DNA from 3 places in the Actinoallomurus oryzae genome. Region 2 is predicted to be linked to each of the others. Evidence: riboswitches for the same ligand, from Rfam matches in the RefSeq annotation. Region 2 holds a riboswitch; each other region holds the start of a gene.
What was found. Region 2 has a riboswitch for cyclic di-AMP ahead of ABEA10_RS16870 (CHAP domain-containing protein). Riboswitches for the same ligand answer to the same signal wherever they lie in the genome.
Positions count from the first base shown of each region.

Region 1 (5,273 bases), 270 kb from region 2:
ACGCCGTGCGGAACACCTCCGCGACCAGGTCGGCCTTTGCCGGGAAGTGGCGGTAGACGCTGCCGGTGGCGACACCGGCCCGGCGCGCCACGGCGGCCACCGAGCATCCCGCGTAACCGTGCTCGGCGACGATCGCGAGCGCGGCGGACAGGATGCGCTCCCGCGAGGCGCTCAGGCGCGCCTCGACGCGGGGCGTGCGGCGGTACGGCACACAAGAATTGAACCGCAGTTCACTTCTTCGACGCAACCACGGAAAAACGGTCCGTGGCTCTGCGGGAGTACGGTCCGGGCCCCTCGGAAACGGTCCCAGCACTTCAGAAACGGTCCGGGCCTCTCGGAGAACGATCCGGGGCCTCGGAAAAAGGTCCGGGGCCCCTCGGGCGGAGGGGCCCCGAACGCCCCCAGGGGGGATGGGGGCGGGAGAGGGCTACTTCTCGGAGATTCCGGTCGCCATGTCGTAACCGGTGCCCGAGTGGCGGTAGACGGGGCCGTCGCCCAGCTGCAGCACCTGGAACTTGATGGGGATCGAGTTGGACCGGGTGCCGGTGAAGTACTGCATCATCTCCTCGGACAGGTCGATGATGGCCGGCGGGTTGTGCTGGGCGACCGCCCATTCGGCCGGGCCGAAGTCCTCGACCACGCCGACGGCGCTCTTCTTGCCGACGGTGATCTTCACCTTGGTGCCGAGCGGCCAGTACGGGCTGGCGACCGTGTGGAACGACATCGGCTTGCCGGACGCGGTCTCCGCGTCCCAGAACGACGTGCCGGTGGAGACGCCGCCCGGCAGGGCGGCCTTCTTGTCGGCCTTCTCAGTGGGGGCCTGGCGGGGCAGCTTGACCGCGTGGCCCTCCGAGCCGGGGCCCAGCAGGCCCGAGTCCTCCTGCGTCACCTGCACGCTGCTCGTACGGGCGGCCGGGGACGAGTCGGTGGAGTGGGTGAGCGCGACGGACAGGCCGGCGCCGGCAACGACGACACCGGTCGCCACCGAGGCGATCGTCTTAGTGGAGAATCGATCCAGGGAATGCTTGGCGAATTCGAACATGGGGGGATGGCCTCTCAGCACAGGGGAGTCGACGTGCAGGGCGGGCCGCCCCGGCCGGCGCGCGGCCGGGGCGGGGAGAGGGCTCAGGCGTCGCTGGAGCCGTACTCGGGGTAGCCGTAGCCGACGACCGACGACTTGTCGCGCGTGCGGATCTTCACGGCGTTGTCGGTGTTGCCCTCGATGGTCTGGATAGTCCCGTCGTGGTTGTCCTTGATGACCATGCCGACGTGGTCGATGTCGTCGATCGACTTGCTTCCGCTCCAGGAGAAGAAGACCACGGCGCCGGGCGTCGCGTTCTCACCCCAGCGGCCCTGGTCCTTGAACCACTGGGCGTGGGTGCGGGTGAAGGCGTCCGCGCCCATTCCCTTCACGCCCAGCTTGGCGCCGATCCAGGACACGAACATGTCGCACCAGTTCGCGTTGGCGTAGTCGGAGACCTTGCCGCCGTCGCGCTGGACGCCGCGCTCGGCCCACGGAGAGGAGACGAACCACTGTTGGAACTTGGTGCCGCCACCGGAGGAGTCCTCGGTGACGCCCACCTGGGACTCGGCGAGTTTCAGCGCGTCGCTCGCGCTGGGCAGCACCTGGCGCTTCTCGGTGTTGACGTTGCCGGCCTTCTTGTCGGCCAGGGCCAGCGTGTCCGGCTTCTTGGGGGACGCGGCGTCGTGGGGCACGGTCGCCACTGCTCCGGCCGAGACCGCGTCGACCTTCTGGGAGGATCCGGCCGGGGCCGCCGCGATCAGGCTGATCGCGGTCGCGCCGACGGCGGTGACGGCGGCGAGGGAACCGCCGAGTCTGGTGTTACGCAGCAGACGGCATGACTTCTTGTGTCGACCTGACACGTTCGAGCACTCCTTTGCTTCCATGCCGCTTACCGGGTTAGCTGACGGGTTCGGGCGTGGAAGCTGCCCTACGGCGCAAAGGGGATGCGCCGATTCACCCCAGTGGTGCGGTGGGTCCCCGGTTCCGCGAAATGCGGATTCAGCGGGAGCCGTCTGAGGGGACGGCTCGAAGAACAGGGGGATGGCGGGCCGTGTGTACGGCCACTTCTCTCAGGTCTAGGGGATCTTGTCGTCCATTCGTCCGGTGCACTCCTGACTTCCCGGCGCCTGCCGATCACCCCACGGGCTCGGGCGGGAAGTCGCCCTGCGGGCACACTGGAGGCGTGCCACACGCCCTGTCAGAGACACGGGGTCCGGCTCCGTCGCTTCGCGGCGGATGCGGCGCGTTGCCGAACCGGCATCGGAGGTGGATCCATGAGGGGGGATCGCAAGGGGATGCGCGGAGCGGCGCTCTTGGTTATGAACCGTCGCGGCCCGGAAGGGGGGCCCCTCTCACGCGTCGTCGCGTGCCGCACGCGGTGGTGCTGGTGGGCAGGCCCTGGCCGGCGGAGATATTACGGACGGCGCATGGGGGGCGCCGCCGGTCAACCGAACATAGCAAACATATTTCGGGCCGTAAAGGGTGAATATGGACATCCGCCGCCTCTGACCTGCGAGAAGATCACGTGGCCGGGTCTGTCAAGCCCGAAACCCCGATGAAATAAGGGTTTTCAGCCGACAGCTGCTTGATCACCGAGCGTGATGATCTCGGTGTAGCGCTGCTCGATGATCTCGGCCAGCTCGGGCGCGGCGCCGAGCGCCGCCGAGACGGCCGTCGCCCCGGCCGCGAGCGACTCGTCACGGACCTTGTCGGCGAAATGGCCGGGGGCGAGGAAGTAGGAGGCGACCGCGACCCGCGGAGCCCCGGCGTCCAGCAGCCCGCGTACGGCCTCGGCCGGCGTGGGGCGCGCGGCGGAGGCGTAGGCGGGGACGACACGCCGCCATCCGAGCCAGCCACGGGCCATCCGGCCGATCGTCGCGTTGGCCGACGGGTCGCTCGACCCCGCGGCGGCCAGCACGAGGGCCGTGTCCGGATCGGGCGTCACACCGGCCTCGGCCAGCCTCCGCTCCAGGGCGGAGATCATCAGCGGGTGCGGCCCGAGCGTCGCGCCGTACCACAGGCGCATCCGCGGGTGGTCCCGGCGCACCTCGGTCAGCGCGCCGGGGATGTCGGTCTTGCTGTGGTACGCGGCGGTCAGCAGGAGGGGGAGGACGGCGGCCTCGCCGGCGCCGTCACCGGCGAGCGCCCCGAGCGCCTGGCCGGGCGTCGGCGGCGCGTGGTCGAGGTAGGACGTGACCACCCGCAGCCCGGACCGGCGGCGTACGAGGTCGAGCAGATCCTCGACCGTCGCCGCCGCACGCGGGTCCCGGCTGCCGTGCGCCACCGCCACCAGAGGCGGCGGGAGTGCACAGGTGATCAGAGGTTGATGCCGCATTCGGACTTACCGGTGCCGGCCCACCGGCCGCTGCGCGGATCGTCGCCGGGCGCGACCCGCTGGGTGCACGGCTCGCAGCCGATGGAGGGGTAGCCGTCGTACTGCAGCGGGTTGACGAGGATGCCGTTCTCCTCGATGTACGCGCCGAGCTGCTCGTGCGTCCACCGGGCGAGCGGGTTGACCTTGACCTTCCCGCGCGAGGCGTTCCACTCCACGACCCTGGCCCCGCGGCGGTGCGCGGTCTCCTCGCGGCGGATCCCGGTGATCCACGCGAGGTACGGCTCCAGGGCGCGGTTCAGCGGCTCGACCTTGCGCAGGTGGCAGCACAGGTCCGGGTTCCGGCCGTAGAGCCGGGGCCCCAGGTCGCGCTCCTGCTCGGCGACCGTACGCGAGGACGTGACGTTCACCACGTTGACCGGGTAAACCGCCTCGACGGCGTCACGGGTGCCGATCGTCTCGGCGAAGTGGTAGCCCGTGTCGACGAAGAGCACGTCGATGCCCGGCCGGATCTTGGCGGCGATGTCCACCAGCACGGCGTCCTTCATCGAGGACGTCACGCAGATCCGGTCGCCGAACGTCGCGATCGCCCAGCGGACGATCTCCTCGGCCGGGGCCTCTTCGAGGGCGTCGGCGGCCGACTCGACGATGTCGGTCAGGTCGAGCGCGGCGGTCGGGCGTTCGAAGGTGAGGGTCATCTCGCCCGCCCCCTCGGGTCGGCGGGGACGGCGGCGCTGAGCGCGCCGGTGCCGATGAACCGCAGCTTGAACGCACGGGTGCAGGCGCGGCAGTGCCAGCCGCCGTCGCTCTCGTACGGCTCGAGGTCCTCGTCGCCGCAGTAGGGGCAGTAGAAGGGGACCGCTCGTTCGGTCATGAGTCCTCCTTCGTCGGAGGGTGTGACCACTGGCGCGTGCCTTCGGTTCGCTCACTCCGTTCGTTCACGTGAGGTCCTCCTGTTCCGCCCGCTGCACCCAGTCGGCGAAGGACTCACCGTCGTTCCGCTGGTCCTGGTAGCGGCGCAGGACCCGCTCGACGTAGTCGGGCAGCTCGTCCGCGGTGGTCTTGAGCCCGCGGATCTTCTTGCCGAAGGCACCGCCGACCGTCCCGCCGAGGTGGATCTGGTAGCCCTCCACCTGGTTGCCGTCGGCGTCGGTGACCAGCTGGCCCTTCAGCCCGATGTCGGCGACCTGGACGCGCGCGCAGGAGTTCGGGCAGCCGTTGAGGTTGATGCTCAGCGGCTCGTCGAAGTCCGGGAGGCGCTTCTCCAGCTCTTCGATGAGGTCCATGCCGCGCTGCTTGGTCTCGACGATCGCCAGCTTGCAGTACTCGATGCCGGTGCAGGCCATCGTCTGCCGCCGGAAGACCGAGGGCCGTACCTGGAGGTCGTGGGCCTCCAGCTCGGCGGCGAGAGCCTCGGTGCGCTCCTCGGGCACGTCGAGGATGACCATCTTCTGCTCGGTCGTCGTGCACACCCGGCCCGAGCCGTACTCCTCGGCCAGGTCGGCGATCACGTGCAGCAGGTCGCCGTTGACCCGGCCGACCCTCGGCGCGAACCCGACGTAGTAGGCGCCGTCGCGCTGCCGGTGGATGCCGACGTGGTCGCGGCGGGCGTCACGGGGCCCGCCCGGCGCCGGCCCGTCGGGCAGCCTGTAGCCCAGGTACTCCTTCTCCAGCACCTCGCGGAAGCGCTCGGGGCCCCAGTCGTTCATCAGGAACTTGAGCCGGGCGCGGCTCCGCAGCCGCCGGTAGCCGTAGTCACGGAAGATCCCGGTGACCCCGGCCCAGACCTCGGGCGCCTGCTCGGGCCGGACGAACGCGCCGAGGCGCTTGGCGAACATCGGGTTGGTGGACAGCCCGCCGCCGACCCACAGGTCGTAGCCGGCCTCGCCCTCGTCGTTCACCACCCCGACGAACGCG
Region 1 covers NZ_BAABHF010000019.1:851,003-856,275, reverse strand. Annotated here, with positions in the region: gene ABEA10_RS18115 (TetR family transcriptional regulator) at 1-211, opposite strand, end outside; gene ABEA10_RS18110 (RlpA-like double-psi beta-barrel domain-containing protein) at 428-985, opposite strand; gene ABEA10_RS18105 (CHAP domain-containing protein) at 1,126-1,884, opposite strand; cyclic di-AMP (ydaO/yuaA leader) riboswitch at 1,896-2,039, opposite strand; gene ABEA10_RS18100 (sirohydrochlorin chelatase) at 2,595-3,359, opposite strand; gene ABEA10_RS18095 (phosphoadenylyl-sulfate reductase) at 3,341-4,054, opposite strand; gene ABEA10_RS18090 (Insertion element protein) at 4,051-4,230, opposite strand; gene ABEA10_RS18085 (nitrite/sulfite reductase) at 4,295-5,273, opposite strand, start outside.
Region 1: it holds a riboswitch for cyclic di-AMP, as region 2 does, so the genes downstream of both, ABEA10_RS18105 (CHAP domain-containing protein) here and ABEA10_RS16870 (CHAP domain-containing protein) in region 2, are expected to answer to the same signal.

Region 2 (5,273 bases):
GGTGGTTCCCGCCTCGTGGGCCAGTTCGCCGATCAACACGGTCGGAGATTACCTTTCGGGTGAACGCTCCTCATGCGATGTTGATCCCGCCGTCGACGCGGATCACCGAACCGGTCAGGTAGCCGGCCTCGGGGCGCGCGACGTTCACGATCCACCAGGCGATCTCCTCGGGCCGTGCGGCGCGCCCGAGCGGGACGCGGGCGAGGATCTCGTCGCGGCTCGCGGCGATCTCCTCGGGGGTGAACCCGGCGTGCGTCAGCACGGGCGTCTGTGTGATCCCAGGAGCGACCGAGACGACCCGGATGTTCCGCGGAGACAGCTCGACGGCCCAGGTGTGGGTCAGGAAGTCCAGGGCCACTTTCGTGGACCCGTAGACGGAGTTGCCCGGGAAGGCGCGCCCTGGGCCGTTGGCGGTGATGTTGACGATCGTGCCGCCGCCGTCCTCCAGCCGGGGCAGGGCGGCCTGAGCGAGCATCAGCGGGCCGATGAGGTTCGTGTCGAGTTGCTGCTGCGCGACGTCCCGGTCGATCGTGCCGAGCGGCGCCGGCCGGGTGACGGCGGCGTTGTTCACCAGGACGTCAAGCCGCCCGAACGCCTCGACCGCGGCGGTCACGATCCGGGCGGGCGCCTTCGGCGCCGCGACGTCGGCGACGAACGTGCGGATGCCGGGTCGTCCTTCGGCGGTCCGCTCGAGGTTCTCCGCGTTTCGGCCCACGACGAGCACCTGGGCACCCTCACGTGCGAACTGATGCGCCGTCGCCCGGCCGATCCCGGTGCCGCCACCGGTCACGATCACGCTCTGACCCTGGAGTGACGTCTTCGTCATATCTTGCCCGTTCCTTGTCGTCGCTGGGTCCGCTCGGCCGTGCCGAACGATGCCGCGACGACGCTAAACGTTGACCCCGGCGTCAGGGTCAAGCGCGAGGGAGAACAGGCGGAGACGGGGAGGCCGCCGGCGCAGGCCGACCGAGCGCGAGCGCGCGCTCCAGGGGCAGGGTCGGCCTGCAACGGGTCCACGTGCCGAGCCGACCGTTGAGATCGGACGTCCGGCTCGGTGCGGACCGGGGGAAAGCGGCAGTGCCGGGCTCGGAGAAGAAGGCCCGGGCGATGACCGAGGGCCCTCCCACGGGCGGGGAGGGCCGGCTCGGGCTTCAGAGCCCGCTCTCAGACGTTGAGCGACTCTTCGGAGCTGGGCTGGGAGACCGCGGCGTGGAGGGTGTTCCAGAACGCCAGCTCGACGTCCTCCTCCAGCTCGGTGATCTTGCCCCAGAACTCCTTGTCCTCGGCCAGCGCGGCGGCCTCCGCGGACAGGACGGGCATGACCGCCGTGCCGGCGTCCGCGGCGTCCAGGTCGGCCACGCTCATGTCGGCGGGCATCTCGACCGGCGTGCGGTGGTGCTTGCCGCGCTTGCGGACGCGGACGTTCGGGGTCGGCACCGGCACGCGGACCTTCGCCTTGCTCAGCGCCAGCGTCACCGTGCCGAACACCACGACGGCCAGCAGCCCGGTGAGGGCGGCCTGCTGGTCCGGCAGCGGCGGCGCGGAGTCGTGCTGGGCCGTCGTCTGCGTCTCGTGCATGGGGGTGGCCGGCTGCTGACCGATCTCCTTGGCGGCCGGCGGCGGCGCCGAGTGCTTCGGGACGTACTTCTGCTCGGCCGGGGCCGCCTTGACCTTCACCTTCGACGGGTAGCCGTACCCGACGACCTGGCTGACGTCGCGGGTGGCGCGGCCGAGCTGGTCGTTGTGGTTGGCCTCGATGGTGTGCAGCGTGTGGCCGTGGACCGACTCGACGATGCCCACGTGCTCGATGTCGCCGATGCTCTTCCCGCCGTTCCACGAGAAGAAGACGATGGCGCCCGGCTCGGGGTGGTGACCCCACGCGTGGTGCTTCTTGAACCACTTCGCGTGGTCGGGCGTGGAGGCGAACTCGCCGGTCCAGTCCTTGACTCCGGCCTTGTCCGCCGCCCAGGCGAGGAACATGTCGCACCAGGCCGCGTCCTTGAAGACGGGGTCCTTGCCGACGTGCTTGCCGTACCAGTCGCCGTACTTGGTGTACCCGCTGGCCTTCTCGTGATAGCCGAGCTGGCCCTTGGCGACCTGCAGCAGTTTGTGACCTATCGGATCCATGTCTCCCCTAACGCCGCCTACCGGGTTAGCTGACGGGTTCGGGCCAGGAGGAGCCCTACCGTGCGAGACGGATTCACCCCAAGGGACTACGTGGGTCCCCGGCTCCCGCTGCACTGGGGGTGCAGCCGGATTCGGCGGTCGGTCTGTCACCTCCCGGGTGGAGGTAAGTCACAGCCCGATTACGGCGCAATGTATCTGAAGTGTCGCGAGAACGGCAACGCGTTCGGAGCGGAAAGTATGGAGCGAACTACTTACCCACTGTAACCAAGCCCTGGGACTGATCGTTGCGCAACGGCGGAATTGCGGCTCTCATCTGCGGAAATGGAAGAGTGGCCAATCGCGGCGCCAATGAGGCCCGGCGCGCAGCGTAGTGACCGAACCCACGCCAGGGCGATGCTCGCTGGACCGAGTCGACCGGCTTTGTCGGGAGATGCGGCAGTTCATCCAGGCGGGCCGGAGGTGCCCCGATGAAGCGCGACAGAACGCCACAAGGTGCGACGAATCGGATGCGTCGCGTCGTCGTCAAAAACTTTCGAACAAAGGCAGAAGAAAGTCAATGATCACCGTGCCCGGTACGGGCGAGCGGCGGGGGAAGCGCCCGGCTCCGGCCCGCCGGGAGAGGGACGGAGCCGGACGCGGAGACTCAGTCCACGGTCAGCACGATCTTGCCGCGTGTGTGTCCCTCCGCGCTCAGGCGCTGGGCCTCCGCGGCCTCCGCGAGCGGGAACGTCTTCGCCACCGGGACCGTCAGGCGGCCGTCGTCGACGAGCCGCGCCAGCGCCGCCAGGTCCGTCGGGTCCGGGCGGACGAACACGTATCGCCCGCCGCGTTCGGTCACCGACGGGTCCACGATCGACGCCCACCGGCCCTTGCCGGTCAGCAGCTTCGGCGTCACCTCGAGGGCCTCGCCGCCCACCAGGTCGAGCGCCGCCGAGACGCCGCCCGGGACGAGCCGGCGCACCTCATCGGCGAGCCCCGGCCCGTACGCCACCGGCTCGGCGCCGAGCGACCGCAGATGGTCGTGGTTGCGCGGGCCGGCCGTGCCGATGACCCGGGCGCCCCGCGCCAGCGCGATCTGCACGGCGAACGACCCGACACCGCCGCTCGCCGCGTGGATGAGCACCGTGTCGTCCTCGTTCACCCCCAGCGCCTTGACGAGCGCCTGGTACGCCGTCAGGCCCGCGAGCGGCAGGCCGCCCGCCTCGGCCCACGACAGCCGCGCCGGCTTGCGGCCGAGCGTGCGCACCGGTGCGGACACCAGCTCGGCGTACGTGCCGCGGCCCACGTGGTCCTCGCGCACGTAGCCGATGACCTCATCGCCCGGTGAGAACTCGCTGACGGCCGGCCCGACGCGTTCGACCACGCCCGCCAGGTCCCAGCCCGGGACGACCGGGAAGTCCGTCGGGAAGAGTCCGTCCAGGCGGCCCTCGCGGATCTTCCAGTCCACCGGGTTCACCCCCGCCGCCTTGACGCGTACGAGGACGAAGTCGGGCCCGACCTTCGGCTCCGGCGCGTCCTCGGCGAGCTTGAGCACGTCGGGACCGCCGTATTGGTTCATCACGATGGCTTTCACACCGTCACCGTTACCCCACGACGCGGGGATTCACCACCGGCGGCTCATCGAAACCGCGTGTACACGGACAGGCCGAGAACGATCATGATCAGCGGCCCCAGCACGGTCAGCGCGGCGAACAGCGCGCTGCGCCCCGCCTGGTGCCCGTACGGCACCAGCGAAGGCGGGCGGCCCGCCACCGGCCAGGGCTCGCGCAGCTCGTCCGCTGCCGGCCGGTCGTCGAACCCCGGGTCGACCCGGCCGCCCAGCGGCAGCCCGGCCGCCCAGCCGAACAGCTCGGCCAGCGCCGTGGGCGGGATGTCCAGGCCGGACGCGAAGTAGCGGACCTCCGCGGCCGTGCGCTCGAGCGTACGGATCGTGTTGCCGAGGCCGAGCCCCTCCAGCCAGCCGCGCGTGTCGCCGCCGAGACTCGCGCCCACCGCCGTGCGGCGCAGCACGTCGGCCTTGGTCACCACGACCGCGATGCGCCGCTGCCGGCCCTGGTCGGCGCGCGACCGCAGCTCGGCAAGCAGCCGCTGCAGGGTGTCGGAGGGGTCCTCGTCGGAGGTCGCGGTCGTCTGCTCCACGAGGCGGCGTTCGTCCGTGGTGAGCGCGGCCCGCAGCTCCGGCAGGGCGAACGGGTCGATGACGAACAGCAACGCCTCGCCGTGGTCCAGGTAGCGCAGCCGCTCGACCCGCGTCGCGCCCGTGTGCAGCTCGCCGGCCGGGTCGAACAGGTAGAGGATCCGGTGCGCGGCCGGCAGCGTCAGGTCGAGCATGGTCGCCACGGGCAGCTCGGGGCCGGTCTTGGCGAGGCGTCCACCGCGGTCGAGCTCGGCCACCGCCCCGGCGTACGCCCGCGCGTCGCGCGCCTCGACGAACTCCGCGCGGCCCCCGGCGCCGGCGGCGCTCGCGCGCAGCGCGCGTACGGCGAGGAACATCAGCGTCGTCTTGCCGGCCGCGGGACCGCCGACGAACGGCAGCGGCTCGACGCGCGCCCGTCCGATCCGGCCGGGCAGCCGCCGGTGGCAGTGCGGGCAGTACGCCCCGAGGCGGAACCGCCCCAGCAGGATCGTCGTGGGCAGCCGCGCGCCGCAGCGGCAGACGTGCCGGAACGCGCCGAGGCGGTTCGGCACGAGCCGGGAGTGGCGTTCGTCGCAGCGGGGGCAGGAGTACTCCGGCAGCGCGAACCGCTGGTAGCAGCCCGCGTGCGGGCAGGCCAGCAGGATCCGGCGGTAGGCCATCCAGACGCGTTCGACCGCGCCGAGCACCGCCACGCACACCGACCAGACGACCAGCCCGGCCGCCGCCATCACCGCCGTGGCCAGGGCGAACGCCAGCACCGCGACGGCGAGCGGTACGACGGACAGCGCCATGCCGGCGCACAGCCCGAACCACAGCGGGAACAGCGCGAGCCCCTGGGGCGGCTTCAGCAGCGTCTCGGTCAGTGTGGCGGCCGCCCACCGGGCCTGCGTGACGCACCAGGGCAGGGTGCGGCGTTCGAGTGCCGCCATGTCGCGCCACACCTGGACCAGCAGGTAGTGCGGGTAGGCGGGGTCGGGCGGCCCGGGCGCGGGGCGCCGGACCGGGGACG
Region 2 covers NZ_BAABHF010000019.1:584,453-589,725, reverse strand. Annotated here, with positions in the region: gene ABEA10_RS16880 (MerR family transcriptional regulator) at 1-39, opposite strand, end outside; gene ABEA10_RS16875 (SDR family NAD(P)-dependent oxidoreductase) at 71-826, opposite strand; gene ABEA10_RS16870 (CHAP domain-containing protein) at 1,165-2,127, opposite strand; cyclic di-AMP (ydaO/yuaA leader) riboswitch at 2,126-2,274, opposite strand; gene ABEA10_RS16865 (NADP-dependent oxidoreductase) at 2,771-3,700, opposite strand; gene ABEA10_RS16860 (TRAFAC clade GTPase domain-containing protein) at 3,745-5,273, opposite strand, start outside.

Region 3 (5,273 bases), on a different contig from region 2:
GACGCCGCCGCGACGAGCACGAACCCGCCCGCGGCGGCCCCCGCCCACCAGCGCCGCGGAAACCGGCGGACCAGCAGGTGCACGCCGAGCAGCACGACGATCCAGATGACGAGGGTGACGCCGAGCGAGGTGAGCTGGTCGGTGAACCAGCCGCCCCAGGCTTCGGTGGACAGCCCGTACCGGTGCAGCACGGTCTGGGACCACACGTCGAACGGCAGGCCGGCGAGCCGGGTCAGCGCCGCCAGCACGACCGCCGCCCCGACCAGCCGCAGCGGCCACCACCGCAGGGGCCGGGTGACCGAGCCGAGCAGCCGCGCGCCGAGCGGCGTGAGGCCGAGCAGGAGCACGACCAGGAGGCCGGCCGCGAGCCCGGCGTACGCGGGCGGGTCGAGGGTGTCGTTGAACGCTCCGCTGCGGGCGATCTGCGCGGGGGTGAAGTCGAGCCCTGGATCGGCCGTCGCGCGGGCGCCCGGCAGCGGGTGCCAGGGAGTCGTCACCAGGATCACCACCGCCAGCAGCGCGCACAGGACCACGGCGGCGACCGCCGCCCCGCGCCGATCCGGCGCTGGGCCGGGCTCCTGCCTCGCCTCGACCGCGACCGCCGGCCCGGCCGTACGACGTGCCCTCACCGCGTGCTCCTCATCTGGCTGCTGCGTGGCGTGCCCCATGGGTCACGCCAGTTCCCGGCGGACGTACGCGCGCCACAGGGCGTCGAACCGGTCGGTGCCGATGCCCAGGACGCTGCGGAGCGCATGGTCCTGGAGCCGCGGGTCGCCCGCGTCCTGCGGCTCCGCCTCGGCCGTGCGGTAGAGCCGTACGAGCCGGTCCTCACCGTAGCGCTCGGCGACCATGCGGCAGGCGAGCCACGCCTCCTCGTACGCCGCCGAGAGCCGGTCGCCCGAGCCGGCGAACTCCTTCGTGCCCGGCAGGGTGGCCGGCACGCCGCTGGTGGCGATGAGGTCGGCCAGCTCGCGCCCGGCCGCCTTGGTCGAGACCCCGGCCTTCTTGTAGCCGACGTAGTCGGCGAGTCCCTCGATCAGCCACATCGGGGTCTTGCCGTCGCGCGCTCCGCCCATCGCGACGTGCACGAGCTCGTGGGTCAGGACGACGTGCCGGCCCAGGGCGGTCAGCCGGCCGAACGCGGTGGGGGTGATGACGACGCGGTCCTCCCCCGTGTCGCGGCCGCCCTCGTCACCGGTGACCGTGGCCAGCGCGGCGATGTCGCCGAGGTTGCGCACGTCCCCCACGAGCTCTTCGGCCTCCTGCTCGGTGGCCGGGACGAGCGCCACGACGCGCCGGGCCCACCGGTCGCCGACGACGCCGGAGACGGTACCGATCCCCTGGTCGAGGCGGGCGGCGATGTCGCGCAGTTCGGCGGTACGGGCGGCGGAGTCCTGACCGGCGACGGCTCCGTCCTCGGCGAGCACGATGCTGCGCCGCCCGTGGACGACGGTGAGGCCGCCGCCGTTCCAGATCTGCGGGTCGTCGCGCAGGCCGTGCGCCGCGCCGTCGCCGGAGATCGTCCAGCCCGTGCCCGGGCGGCGGTCGAAGGTGAGGTATTCGGTGGAGACGAGGTCACGGCGGTCGAAGCCGCGCAGCCGGTAGGTGAGCCGGAGGCGGGCCGTCCAGCCGTCGTCGGCCGCCACGGCGGGGCGCGTGTCGGCCAGGGTCTCCTTCCAGACGGCGAGCGGCACCTTGGCCAGGTTGTCGAACAGCGTCCGCTGCCCGGCGCGGAACGCCTGGCCCGAGGGGTCGACGGTGGCGAGGAAGGCGGCGCGGTCGCGGTCGAGGACGGCACGCGAGCGGCGCTGGAGCAGGGAGTTCACCGTGGCGGCGCTGGGCGCGGGCGGCGCCCCGGCGACCGGCCGGGAGGAGGCGGCGGCCCGGCTCTCACCGTCGTGGAACGCGATGTAGCCGACCCCCGCGAGGAGGTTGGCCACGATCGCCAGCCCGGCGAGCCCGGCGAACATGGCGGGCGCGGTCGCACGCGAGTCCAGGTTCCCCTTGGCCGGCATGCGCGCGATCCTAGCCGCCGCGACCGGGTGCCCCCGCCGACGGCACCCGCCATCACCCGTCCACCGGACCCGGAACGTACGCGACCGCCGGGGCGTCCTCGCGGACGGGCCCCGGCGGTCGCCTGGACGGGTGCCTCAGTACGGGCGGGCGGCGCCGTTGAAGTGCGCCCGGTAGTAGCTGTTGATCAGCACCTGCTTGACGTGCGTACCGGAGTGGGGGGCGTGGATCATGTAGACCTTCCTGCCCTTGACCTTCGAGACGATGCCCGTGTGGCCGTCGCCGTAGAAGTACACCAGGTCGCCGGTGGCGAGGTCGGAGAACTTCACGTGGCGCTTGACGTGCCGGTGCTGGGCGTCCGCGGTGCGCGGGAGCTTCACTCCGGCCTTGCGGTAGACGTACTGCACCAGACCGGAGCAGTCGAAGCTGCTCGGGCCGTCGCCGCCATAGCGGTACGGCTTGCCGATCTGCTTACGGGCGACGGCGACCGCCGTCAGCCCGACCTTGTGTCGCTTGCTCCAAGACGTCTGCTTCGTCGTCGTGCTCGCGGCCGCCGTGGGGATGGCGACCGGGGTGACGGTGGCGACGGTGTCCGATGAGGCGGATGCCGTCGAGGCCGTCAGGACCGTGGGCGCGAGGACCGCGCCCGCGGCCAGCATGCCGCCGGCGAGGCGGACGCGCGTCGGCGAAGCGGTCGAGGGGGTGCGAGACAGGATGCTCTCCTTCCGTGTGCGCCTACCGGGTTAGCTGACGGGTTCGGGCTGGGAAGAGGTCGCCCTACGGTCCGCCCGCCGCACCACGGCCCGCGGTCACGGTCTGTCCGCCGCACCGCTGTCTGCCTGTGATGACGCAGGACGCACCGATTCACCCCGGGGGATCCGCGCCCTTCGCGCGTATGTGGGTCCCCGGCTCCGCGTGCCCGCGGACTCGGCGCTCGCGGCCGCCTGACACGCCCTCTCACGGGGCGGTTCTCCGGTGACCGGCCGCTTATCTCTGCATTTCGGAAAGCCGAGAGGATGATCCACCCGATGGAATGTGTTCCACAACACATTCGAAGGAAGGGCGAATTCCCTCACGTCGGCTGCACGCGACACATGGGGCGTATCGCATAACTCGGCGCACGCTAACAAGGCACCTATGAATACGCAAATTCGCCGTCAGAGCGTACGAGAGAAATTACCTAAGGTGAATTCGCCCCGACCGAAAAAGGCCCTCCGGGCACTGACGCGCCGGAGGGCCTGTGGTGTTCGTTCCGGTCAGAGCAGGCGACCGCCGCCGTAGTACACCTGGCTGTAGTACGCGTCACTGAGGCTGGAGATCTTCACCACGTCGCCGGTGTGCGGCGCCTGGATGAACTTGCCGTTGCCGACGAACATCCCCATGTGGTCGTTGTTGCTGAAGAAGACCAGGTCACCCGGCTGGAGGTCGGCCTTCGCCACACGCCGGCTCGCGCTGTACTGGTTCGGCACGTAGTGGCTGAGGTTGATGCCGATCTGCTTGTAGGCCATCATCGTCAGGCCCGAGCAGTCGAAGGAGTTCGGGCCGGCGCCACCGAAGACGTACGGCTTGCCGAGCTGCGCGCAGGCGTACTTCAGCACCGTTTCGGCGCGGCCGGTCGCCAGGATCGAGCAGTTGGCCTTGGACGAGCCCGGGTCGATGTTGCGCCCGAGCCTGTTGATGAGCGCCAACTGCTTCCTGATGGCCGCATTGGCCGACGCCCGCTGCTTGTCGACCTGGTCCTTCTGCTGCTTGAGCTGCTCGGCCGCCTGCTCCGCCAGCGCCTTCTGCCGCTCCAGCCGCTGCGCGGACGCCAGGAACTGGTTCAGCTCCGCCGCGCGGTTGCTGGAGACCTTGGTGAAGGCCGACATCTGGTCGAGCACGGCCTCAGGGTCCTTGGCCCCCACGAACTGGGGGATGTCCCCCGCCGCGCCGCCCTCCTTGTACGCCGCCGCGGCGAGCTGAGCGACCCGGGTGTGCAGCTGGTTGAACGTCGCCTGCTCGACCGTGACGGAGGACTTGAGCGCCTTGAGGTGGCTCTGCGCGGCCTTCCAGTCCTCCTTGGCCTTGTTGTACTGGTTGGCCAGCTTGTCGACCTGGTCGTTGAGCTTGGCAAGCTGCTGCTTGGCGGCGCTCAGCGAGGGCGTCGGCTTGGCCTCCGCGGGGGCGGCGGGCAGGACGAGCCCGGCGAGGACGGCCGCTCCGGCAGTACCGACGATCCAACGACTGGTTTTGGACATGGTTGAACGCTTCATCTCCACTGTTGTCAGCTCCCTACGGACGGCCCGCGCCGTAGTAGTTCGAGCTGTAGTAGCCGCTCAGGCTCTCGATTTGAACGACCGTGCCCGTGTGCGGTGCGTGGATGAACTGGTTGTTGCCGACGAACAGGCCCACGTGGCCCAGGTTGTCGAAGAAGACCAGGTCGCCGGGCTGGAGGTCCGAGCGGGCCACGCGGCGGGTGGCGTTGTACTGGTCCGGCACGACGCGGGGCAGGCTGACGCCGGCGTGACGCCAGGCCATCATCACCAGCCCGGAGCAGTCGAAGCTGTTCGGTCCGGCGCCGCCGTACTTGTACGGATCGCCCTTGTGGGCGTAGGCGTACTCCAGGGCGAGGCGGGCGGGGCCGGACGCCGGCCCGTTGTAGGTGCCGCCATGGCTGCCGCTGGAGCCGCCGCCGAGCCTGTTGACCAGGGACTGCTGCTGCGCGGCCTGCTTCTTCAGCTTGTCGAGCTGCGACTTTTCGGACTTGAGCTTCGCGTTGAGGTCGGCGGCGGCCTGCTGCGCCTGCGCCTTCTGACGCTGCAGCAGCTGCGCGGCGTTGAGGAACTGGGTGACCTCGGTGGAGCGGTTGTGCGCTACCTGGGTGAACACCGAGATCTGGTCGAGCACGTCTTCGGGGTTGTTCGCCGACACGAGGGTCGGGAGGTCGCCGGAGTCGCCGCTCTTGTACGCGGCGGCGGCGAGCTGGGCGACCCGCTCACGAAGGTGCTCGTAGGTCTTTTGGTCCTCGGCGACCGACTTTCGCAGAGCGTCGTACTTTTTCTTGGCGGCCTGGCGCTCTTCTTTGGCCTTGTTGTAGACGTTGTCCTGGTGGTCTACCTGGGAATTCAGCTTCTTGAGCTTGGCCTGGCTCTCTTTCAGCGTCGGCTTCGGCGCTGCTTCGGCAGGCACGGACGGCAGCACCAGCGCCGCCGACGCCGCTACGCACAGGGTCGCCAGGGCACGTGCCCCGGCTCTGCCTCCCGGCAGCCAACCGGCGGTCG
Region 3 covers NZ_BAABHF010000025.1:40,129-45,401, reverse strand. Annotated here, with positions in the region: gene ABEA10_RS23835 (M48 family metallopeptidase) at 1-629, opposite strand, end outside; gene ABEA10_RS23830 (basic secretory protein-like protein) at 672-2,015, opposite strand; gene ABEA10_RS23825 (C40 family peptidase) at 2,151-2,672, opposite strand; cyclic di-AMP (ydaO/yuaA leader) riboswitch at 2,731-2,956, opposite strand; gene ABEA10_RS23820 (C40 family peptidase) at 3,270-4,250, opposite strand; gene ABEA10_RS23815 (C40 family peptidase) at 4,285-5,181, opposite strand.
Region 3: it holds a riboswitch for cyclic di-AMP, as region 2 does, so the genes downstream of both, ABEA10_RS23825 (C40 family peptidase) here and ABEA10_RS16870 (CHAP domain-containing protein) in region 2, are expected to answer to the same signal.